Regions from separate parts of the Bradyrhizobium sp. CCGUVB1N3 genome, predicted to be linked through region 1. Evidence: predicted binding sites of a transcription regulator. Region 1 holds the regulator's gene; each other region holds the start of a gene.
What was found. The regulator HrcA, encoded in region 1, represses chaperone genes, less so after heat shock. The targets are predictions, from matches to a motif close to GTTAGCACTCNCNNNNNGNGAGTGCTAAC.
Positions count from the first base shown of each region.

Region 2: a site for HrcA is predicted at 1,816-1,844, ahead of groES (co-chaperone GroES). Genes of this name have one in related genera too.
Region 3: a site for HrcA is predicted at 2,036-2,064, ahead of groES (co-chaperone GroES). Genes of this name have one in related genera too.

Region 1 is NZ_JANADR010000001.1:6,255,075-6,258,348, forward strand. It holds gene pncA (bifunctional nicotinamidase/pyrazinamidase) at 1-594, shown strand, start outside; gene grpE (nucleotide exchange factor GrpE) at 761-1,375, opposite strand; gene hrcA (heat-inducible transcriptional repressor HrcA) at 1,475-2,563, opposite strand; gene rph (ribonuclease PH) at 2,745-3,274, shown strand, end outside.
Region 2 is NZ_JANADR010000001.1:4,544,325-4,547,598, forward strand. It holds gene NLM33_RS21750 (protein phosphatase CheZ) at 125-898, shown strand; gene NLM33_RS21755 (hypothetical protein) at 1,084-1,605, opposite strand; gene groES (co-chaperone GroES) at 1,938-2,234, shown strand; gene groL (chaperonin GroEL) at 2,372-3,274, shown strand, end outside.
Region 3 is NZ_JANADR010000001.1:9,653,767-9,657,040, reverse strand. It holds gene NLM33_RS45590 (NupC/NupG family nucleoside CNT transporter) at 1-678, shown strand, start outside; gene NLM33_RS45585 (cupin domain-containing protein) at 736-1,269, opposite strand; gene NLM33_RS45580 (usg protein) at 1,440-1,727, opposite strand; gene groES (co-chaperone GroES) at 2,107-2,421, shown strand; gene groL (chaperonin GroEL) at 2,513-3,274, shown strand, end outside.

The sequences.
Region 1 (3,274 bases):
CAAAACTGCTTCCTGCCCGGCGGCAGCCTCGCCGTGAAGGAAGGTGAGCAGGTGGTGCCGATCATCAACAAGATCGCAAAATCATTCGCCAACGTGGTGATGACGCAGGACTGGCACACGCCGGGGCACGTATCGTTCGCCTCCGTCCATTCCGGCAAGAAGCCGTTCGAGACGATCGACCTGCCCTACGGCAAGCAGGTGCTGTGGCCCGACCATTGCGTGCAGGGCACCGACGGCGCCGCGCTGTCGAAGGACCTGTCGATCCCGCAAGCCGGGCTCATCATCCGCAAGGGTTTTCACAAGGACGTCGACAGCTACTCGGCTTTCCTGGAAGCCGACGGCAAGACATCGACGGGCCTCGCCGCCTATCTGAAGTCGCGCAAGATCAAGCGCGTCTTCGTCGCGGGCCTCGCGACTGATTTCTGCGTCGCCTGGACCGCGCTCGACGCGCGCAAGGCCGGCTTCGAAGTCTATGTGGTGGAAGACGCCTGCCGCGGCATCGACACCCAGGGTTCGCTGGCGAAAGCCTGGGCCGACATGGCCAAGGCCGGTGTGAAGCGGATCCAGTCGGGCGATATCGCGGTGACGGCGTAAGACCGCGCAAACTAACCGCAAGACCCTCATCCTGAGGAGACCGCGAAGCGGTCGTCTCGAAGGATGAAGGCCGAGTCGCCGCAGCGGGGCCTTCATGGTTCGAGACGGCGCTCGCGCGCCTCCTCACCATGAGGGTCGTGGTCTGTGGGAACGCGGGAAGCGCGGCTTACGCTGCGCCGTTCGACTCGTTGCTGTTGGCGGCGGCAGCGGCTTTTGCGCCGCCCTTGGCGACGCCGACCAGGGCCGGGCGCAGCACGCGCTCGCCGATGGTGTAGCCGGCCTGGACCACCTGAACCACGGTGCCCGACGGCACCGACGGATCGGGAACCTCGAACATCGCCTGCTGGAAGTTCGGATCGAACTTCTGGCCCGAGGGGTCGAACTTCTTTACGCCGTGCTTTTCCAGCGCGTTGAGCAGCGAGCGCTCGGTCAGCTCCACGCCCTCGATCAGCGCGGTCAAGCCGGGATCGGCGTTGGCACGCACCTCGGCCGGCACCGCATCGAGCGCGCGCTGGAGGTTGTCGGCGATGTCGAGCACGTCGCGCGCAAAGCCGGTGATGCCGTAGAGCCTGGCGTCGGCGACCTCCTTGGTGGTGCGCTTGCGCAAATTCTCCATCTCGGCCAGCGTCCGCAGCATGCGGTCGCGCGCCTCGGCGGCCTCCTTCTGCAAGATCTCGACCGAACCGGGCTCCGGATCGTCGGGCATTACATAGGGCTTCGACACCACGGGCTCGCCGGTCGGCGCAGTCGTGTCTTCGGGTTGCCGGTCTCGCTCGTTCATCGGCTGCCTTCTCGAACTCGTCTCAAGGGATTTTTCTCGCCGGGATATCGTGCTTCGCAGCGCGAAAATCAAGCGCCCGTGATCAGGCGAAATCGGGTGTCAGCCACCCAAAAGGCGGCTGACGATGCGGGCGGCATAATCCACGGTCGGAATCACGCGGGCATAATTCAGCCGCGTCGGCCCGATCACGCCCAAAACGCCGACGATGTGACCGGCGGCATCCCGGTAGGGCGAGATGATCGTCGAGGAGCCTGACAGCGAGAACAGCTTGTTCTCCGAGCCGATGAAAATGCGCACGCCCTCGGCGGTCTCGGCGCGCCCGAGCAGGTCGATCACGCCGCGCTTGGTCTCGAGATCATCGAACAGCAGCCGCACCCGCTCGAGATCCTCCAGCGCGTGCAGGTCTTCCAGCAGATTGGCGTGGCCGCGCACGATGAGCTGGCGGTCCTCGTTCTCGCCGCCGGACCAGCTTGCGATGCCTGCCGCGATCACCTTCTGCGTGAGCTGGTCGAGCTCGGCTCGGGCCTGCCCGAGTGCGGTTTCCAGCTCGAGCCGCGCCTCGGCCAGGGTACGGCCGCGGATGCGGGCATTGAGGAAGTTGGAAGCCTCCGTCAGCGCCGAAGAGGGAACCCCGGGCGGCAGCGTCAGCACGCGGTTTTCGACCTGGCCATCCTCGCCGACCAGGATCACCAGCGCCCGCTCCGGTTCCAGGCGGACGAATTCGATATGCTTCAGCCGCGCATTGGACTTCGGCGTCAACACCACCGCCGCGGCGCGGGTGAGGCCCGACAGCCGCGTCAGCGCCTCCTCCAGCGCCGCCTCGACGGATTGGGCGTGGCCGACGGTGGTGAGCTGGCTCTGGATCGATTGCCGCTCGGCCTCGTTGAGCTCGCCGACCTGCATCAGGGCATCGACAAAGAAGCGCAGGCCGAGTTCCGTCGGCAGCCGGCCGGCGGAGGTGTGCGGGGCGTAGATCAGGCCGAGCTGTTCCAGATCGGCCATGACGTTGCGCACCGAGGCCGGCGACAGCGGCAGCGCGATGAGGCGGGAAATATTGCGCGAGCCGACCGGCTCGCCGGTCGCCAGATAACTCTCGACGATTTGACGAAAGATGTCGCGAGAACGCTCGTTGAGCTGGGCGAGGCCCGCGCGCGGCGCGATCAGATGAATCGGATCGTGATGGGCCACAGACGGTAACTCCTCTCAGATGCACATAATTTGTCCATCCGGAGGGCCTCTGACAAGCGCGTCTTTGGCCAAATGGGGATGGCGTTCCGCCGCCCCGGGGGAAAAGCCCTTGCCGGGCCCCCTTCCCCCTCCTAAAAGCACCGCGAACAGCCTTTTTCCTGAGAGTTTTGGAGGATTTCCCATGCGGCCAAGCCGCCGTGCGCCCGACGAATTGCGCCCCGTGTCGCTGGAGCGCGGCGTGGTCAAATATGCGGAAGGCTCGTGCCTGGTGAAATTCGGCGACACCCATGTGCTGGTCACCGCCACGCTGGAAGACCGCCTGCCGCCGTGGCTGAAGGGCCAGGGCCGCGGCTGGGTCACCGCCGAATACGGCATGCTGCCGCGCGCGACCTCCGAACGGACCCGCCGCGAGGCTTCCGCCGGCAAGCAGAGCGGCCGCACCGTCGAGATCCAGCGCCTGATCGGCCGCTCGCTTCGCACCATCGTCGATCTCGAAGCGCTCGGCGAACGCCAGATCACGGTCGATTGCGACGTGCTCCAGGCCGACGGCGGCACACGCACGGCCTCGATCACCGGCGCCTGGGTCGCGCTGGCCGACTGTGTCAACTGGATGAAGACGCGCAACATGATCAAGGCCAAGGTGCTGCGCGACAACGTCGCCGCGATCTCCTGCGGCATCTACAACGGCACCCCGGTACTCGACCTCGACTA
Region 2 (3,274 bases), 1.7 Mb from region 1:
GCATGGTTAATCGCCGGTGAGCGTGCAAATTGCGCGCGATCGCAAAGCAGTTCCCGCCGTGAACGTCGTGTTAAATCCCTTCTGTCTACAAAGACCGCGTGAGTGAGGTGGGGGGAGTTCCAATATGGCTGTTCACCGCAAACGTTTTCGCGCCGAGGAAGCAATCGTCGGCGAGATGCCTATTCCCGAGATGATTGACGAGACTGCTCCGATGCACAGCGAGATCATGGCCGAGCTGCGCGCGATCCGCGCCCAGATGGCGCGCAACAGCCACGCAGCGAACGCCGCGCCGCCCTCGACCGACGCCGTCGTCGCGCAGGAAGTCGCTGACACGCGCGCGATGCTGGAGACTTACCGCGCCCAGATCGAGCAGTGCGAGAAGCTGAAGGTCGAGCTCGACCTGATCCATGATGCCATCAACCGCACCAAGCGCGAGATCGCAACGCTGCACGGCAAGAGCTTCGACGGCGGCGAAATGGCCAAGGTCAATGGCGAGCTCGGCGCGGTGGTCGGCGGCACCGAGCAGGCCACCCAGCAGATCCTCGAGGCGGCCGAGTCGATCGACCAGGCGGCGAGCGCGCTCGCCAAGGTGGATTCGATCGACCAGCAGAAGCGACTTTCCGACGACATCCAGGAACGCGTCATCTCGATCTTTGAGGCCTGCAACTTCCAGGACCTGACCGGTCAGCGCATCAGCAAGGTGATGGGCACGATGAAATTCATCGAGCAGCACATCAATGCGATGATGGAGATCTGGGGCGGCGTCGACGCGATCAAGGCCCACGCGGCGCCGATCGTCGACACCCGCGACGAAGACTCCAAGCTCCTCAACGGCCCGAAGCTCGCCGGCGATGTCGGCCACGCCTCGCAGGACGACATCGACGCCCTGTTCGACTGAGCGGGCGGGACAAAGGGAAAAGCAAAACGCCGGCGAGAGCCGGCGTTTTTGTTTTTTGGTCTATGACGTCATTCCGGGGCGGCTCGATAGAGCCGAACCCGGAATCCAGAGGTTTAAGGCAAGGAGCTCACCATATCGAGATTCCGGGTTCGCGCTTCGCGCGCCCCGGAATGACGGAGAGAAAATCACGCCCGCGGCGCGCAGCGGACGTAGACCATGTTGCCGTAGCGGGTGGAGGCGTCCTTGTCGATGAAGCGGGTGACCATGACGCGGCCGTCGAAGGAGACGATCTCGCGGTCCTGCTCGCCGGGGGTCGGGCCGGACGGTCCGATGTAGTTCTTGCCGCTCGGTGAGCCCTTCAGCCGCAGCTCCTGCGGCGTCGCCTGGTCGGCCAGGTGCATGATCACGCCGCCGCTGGAGCCGGCGCCGATCACATAGGGGTTCTTGCACTGCGCGCGGGCAGCAGCTTCGGTGCGGGCACGGTCGGCCGGGTTCTGGAACGAGGCAAGGCCCCAGCGGCCGACGATCTCGTCGGCGCGGATCGAGGCCGGCATTTCCGGCCCGGTGCCGGGCTCGGCCTCCGGCGGCGGCGAGGACGACGAGAACGACGGCAGGCTCATGCCGCCGCCACATGCACCCAGCAGCAGCGCCAAGGCTGCGGCGGCGCCCAGATTGGCAACCGTCCGCGCGTGAGCTGAACTGATCATGGCATTCCCCCGAGCAAAGCGCCCCCCAAACACGAGCCTGGCAGCCCCCTCCTGCAGCCAAGCGCAAAACCGCTGTCGGGGCAATGACGTCGTGGACGACGCCAGCGTCCCCAATTCGTTTCGATCGTCAACATCCTATATCCGTCTCACCAATGGCTTAACCACCTTTGCTTGACAGGATCGCGGCCAAGCCATATTTCCGGGCGCACTATTAGCACTCGGTAAGCCCGATTGCTAAGGCGCGCCGTTCGATCCTGACAGAGGTCGGACGGGGGCGCAGGCCCCTCACCTACTTCCGCTGCTTCCGAAGCGAGCTTCCAAAGGGAAACGTCATGGCTAAGTCCAAATTTCGTCCGCTGCATGACCGTGTCGTGGTCAAACGTATCGATGCCGAGGAAAAGACCAAGGGCGGCATCATCATTCCCGACACCGCCAAGGAGAAGCCGTCCCAGGGTGAAATCGTCGCCGTTGGCCCCGGCGGCCGCGACGAGGCGGGCAAGCTGATCCCGATCGACCTCAAGGTCGGCGACCGCGTGCTGTTTGGCAAGTGGTCGGGCACCGAGGTCAAGATCGACAATGAAGATCTCCTGATCATGAAGGAGTCGGACATCATGGGCGTCCTGGCCTAAGGCCGACCGCCTGAACCGCCGCTGAATATCGTGCCCGGATCGAAGATCCGGGCATCGTTCATGATCTCGCGACGGATTGCCGAGCCTTGCCCGGCGATGATCGGCGAGCACATCACCAAACATCAAGGATTGCAGAAATGGCTGCCAAAGACGTCAAGTTTTCCGGAGACGCGCGCGATCGCATGCTGCGCGGCGTCGACATTCTCGCCAACGCCGTCAAGGTGACGCTCGGCCCGAAGGGCCGCAACGTCGTCATCGAGAAGAGCTTCGGCGCGCCCCGCATCACCAAGGACGGCGTCACCGTCGCCAAGGAGATCGAGCTCGAGGACAAGTTCGAGAACATGGGCGCCCAGATGGTCCGTGAGGTCGCCTCCAAGACCAACGACCTCGCCGGCGACGGCACCACCACCGCGACCGTGCTGGCCCAGGCCATCGTGCGCGAAGGCGCCAAGGCAGTTGCCGCCGGCATGAACCCGATGGACCTCAAGCGCGGCATCGACACCGCGGTCCAGGCCGTGATCAAGGACATCGAGAAGCGCGCCAAGCCGGTCGCCGCCTCCTCCGAGGTCGCCCAGGTCGGCACCATCTCTGCCAATGGCGATGCCGCCATCGGCAAGATGATCGCGCAGGCGATGCAGAAGGTCGGCAACGAGGGCGTCATCACCGTCGAGGAGAACAAGTCGCTCGACACCGAAGTCGACATCGTCGAGGGCATGAAGTTCGACCGCGGCTATCTGTCGCCCTATTTCGTCACCAACGCCGAGAAGATGACCGCCGAGCTCGAGGACGCCTACATCCTCCTGCACGAGAAGAAGCTGTCCGGCCTGCAGGCCATGCTGCCGGTGCTGGAAGCCGTGGTGCAGTCCGGCAAGCCGCTCGTCATCGTCGCGGAGGACGTCGAGGGTGAGGCGCTGGCCACCCTGGTCGTCAACCGCCTGCGTGGCGGTCTCAAGGTCGCTGCCGTCAAGGCGCCGGGCTTCGGCGATCGCCGCAAGGCCATGCTCGAGGACCTCGCGATCCTCACCGGCGGTCAGCTCATC
Region 3 (3,274 bases), 3.4 Mb from region 1:
GTGCTCTATGCGACGCTGCTTGCGCCGCTGATCCCGGACGCGGCCGCGCATTTCGTCATTGCCTCGGTGCTCGGCGCGCCGGCCGCGATCCTGATCAGCCTGATCATGGTGCCGGAGACGGTCGACCGGCTCACCGGCGGCTCGCTCGAAGACCCCGACATGCACGCCTCCGGCACGATGGATGCGATCGTCAAGGGCACCTCAGCAGGGCTCGAGCTGCTGCTCAACATCGTCGCCATGCTGATCGTGCTGGTGGCGCTGGTCTATCTCGTCAATGCCGTCCTCGGCCTGCTGCCGAGCATCGGCGGCGCAGCGATCTCTCTGCAACGACTGCTGGGCCTCGTGATGGCGCCGGTGTGCTGGCTGATGGGGCTGCCCTGGGATCAGGCTGTCACGGCCGGCAGCCTGATGGGCACCAAGACGGTGCTCAACGAGCTGATCGCCTATGTCGATCTGTCGAAACTCGCACCCGACGCACTCGATACGCGCTCGCGGCTGATCATGCTCTACGCGATGTGCGGTTTCGCCAACTTCGCGAGCCTCGGCATCATGATCGGCGGCCTCGGCGTCATGGCCCCGGAGCGACGCGAGGAAATCAACGCGCTGGGGTTGAAGTCGATCGTATCGGGGACGCTGACGACGTGCCTGATGGGCGCGATCGTGGGGGTGTTGACGTAGGTTGCTCCGTCATTCCGGGGCGGTGCGAAGCACCGAACCCGGAATGACTGCGAATGGTTACGCCGTGATCTCCACCGTCTTGAACTCCGCCGGCAGGATGATCTCCAGCAATTCCACGTCGTCCGAATAATCCAGGATCATGTGCTTGATCTTCGGCGGCTGGGTCCAGGCACTCCCCGCTTTCATCAGCGTCTCGCCCTGGCCGTCCATGTAGGTCTTCACCCAGCCCTTGAGCACGTAGACCATCTGGAATTCGACGGCGTGATAGTGCAGCTTCGAAACCTCGGCCGGATTGCACGGCGGCAGCAGGCGGATGACATGGGCCTGCGCGAGACCATGCGTTGCCGCTGCGATACCGAGATCGCGATACTGCGCGTAGGCGCGCAGGCCGTCGGCTTTGAAATCCTCTTCGCGGTGATGGCTGACGGCGATGCGCTGCTTGGGCCGGGTGCGCGTTTTCGCAGATGTCGCGCGAGCTTTGGCCTTCACTGCCTTGCGGGCCGAAGATCGCTTAGCGACCTTGTTGCCGTGCCACTTCTTCTTCACCGCTGATTGCGCCGCGCTGCGCGAGGTCACCTTCCGCTTGGCCATTGTCTGCCTCCCGTTCTTGTTCTGATGGGAAGCTAGCACGGAATTTGGGAATCGTAGGGTGGGCAAAGCCGGCGGTCGCGCGAACGCGCGGCCGGTGGCGTGCCCACCAAATGGCGGACGCGTTTGGTGGGCACGGCGCATTCGCGCCTTTGCCTTCCCTACGGCAGCTCTCAATGCAGCCTGAACACGCCATCGACGGCGCGCAGCTCGGCGGGCTTGATCAGCTTGGAGTGCGCCACCGTCACCGAATAGAGGGGACCGTCGAGCTTCTCCTCCCAGAAGGCGAGGAAATCCGTCAGCGCCGGGAATTTCGGAAACAGATCGTAGTTCTGCCAGATGTAGGTCTGGAGCAGCGAGGGATGATCCGGCATCCGATAAAGGATCTGCGCCGTCGTCAGCCCGTAACCCAGCAACTGTTTCCGGAAGTCGTCGGAAACACCCCCAACCCGCAAGCCCATGCCAGCCTCCTTTGCAGGAGCGCATATTCAAGGGGTGACTTACTCGGACTGCCCTAAAGAGCCACCCGGAAACGATGCGCTCACATGAGAGAAATGTGACGCACACTGCCAACCCATCTCAAGCCCAAAAGTTTAACAAGTTGTTGAAATTCAATGCTTTAGCAGCAGATCGCGGCGCCTGCTAATAGCCGGGCGGGGTCCGGTTAACGATGGAAAATGTTTTTGGCAGACAGGCCTTCTGAGTGCTGATTTTTCTGCTAGAAGCCCTTGCTCCCGTAAAAAACCTGTCCTATCTCAGCTTCGCCCGCACTAGCACTCGCGGGCATCGACTGCTAACATCCAAAAATCTCCATCTTGTGCAAATGCTTAGGAGGACTGCATGAAATTCCGTCCGCTTCACGACCGCGTCGTGGTCAAGCGCATCGACGCAGAAGAGAAGACCGCTGGCGGCATCATCATTCCCGATACGGCCAAGGAAAAGCCCTCGCAGGGCGAAGTGATCGCCGTCGGCCCCGGCGGCCGGGACGAGAGCGGCAAGCTGATCCCGATCGACGTCCAGGTCGGCGACCGCGTGCTGTTCGGCAAGTGGTCGGGCACCGAGGTCAAGATCGACGGTCAGGACCTGTTGATCATGAAGGAAAGCGACATCATGGGCGTGCTCGAAGCTCCCGCTTCGAAGAAGAAGGCCGCCTAGTTCAACCGCTCGCATCGCTCACCCCTGAGGAGCGCCTGCCGGGCGCCTCGCCAAGGGTGAGATGAGACCAAGACAACTCAGGGAAACCAATATGTCAGCCAAAGAAGTGAAATTCGGCGTCGACGCCCGCGACCGCATGCTGCGCGGTGTCGAGATCCTCGCCAACGCCGTGAAGGTCACGCTCGGTCCGAAGGGCCGCAACGTCGTCCTCGACAAGTCGTTCGGCGCTCCCCGCATCACCAAGGACGGCGTCACCGTCGCCAAGGAGATCGAGCTCGACGACAAGTTCGAGAACATGGGCGCCCAGATGGTGCGCGAAGTCGCCTCCAAGTCCGCTGACGCGGCCGGCGACGGCACCACCACCGCGACCGTGCTCGCGGCTGCGATCGTCCGTGAAGGCGCCAAGGCGGTTGCCGCCGGCATGAACCCGATGGACCTCAAGCGCGGTATCGACCTCGCCGTCGACGCCGTCGTCGCGGACCTCCAGAAGAACTCCAAGAAGGTCACCTCGAACGAGGAGATCGCCCAGGTCGGCACCATCTCGGCCAACGGCGACCAGGAGATCGGCAAGTTCCTCTCCGACGCCATGAAGAAGGTCGGCAACGAGGGTGTCATCACCGTCGAGGAAGCCAAGTCGCTCGAGACCGAGCTCGACGTCGTCGAAGGCATGCAGTTCGACCGCGGCTACATCTCGCCCTACTTCGTCACCAACGCCGACAAGATGCGCGTTGAAATGGACGACGCCTACATCCTCATCAACGAGAAGAAGCTCTCCTCGCTGAACGAGCTGCTGCCGCTGCTCGAGGCCGTGGTGCAGACCGGCAAGCCGCTGATCATCGTCGCCGAGGACGTC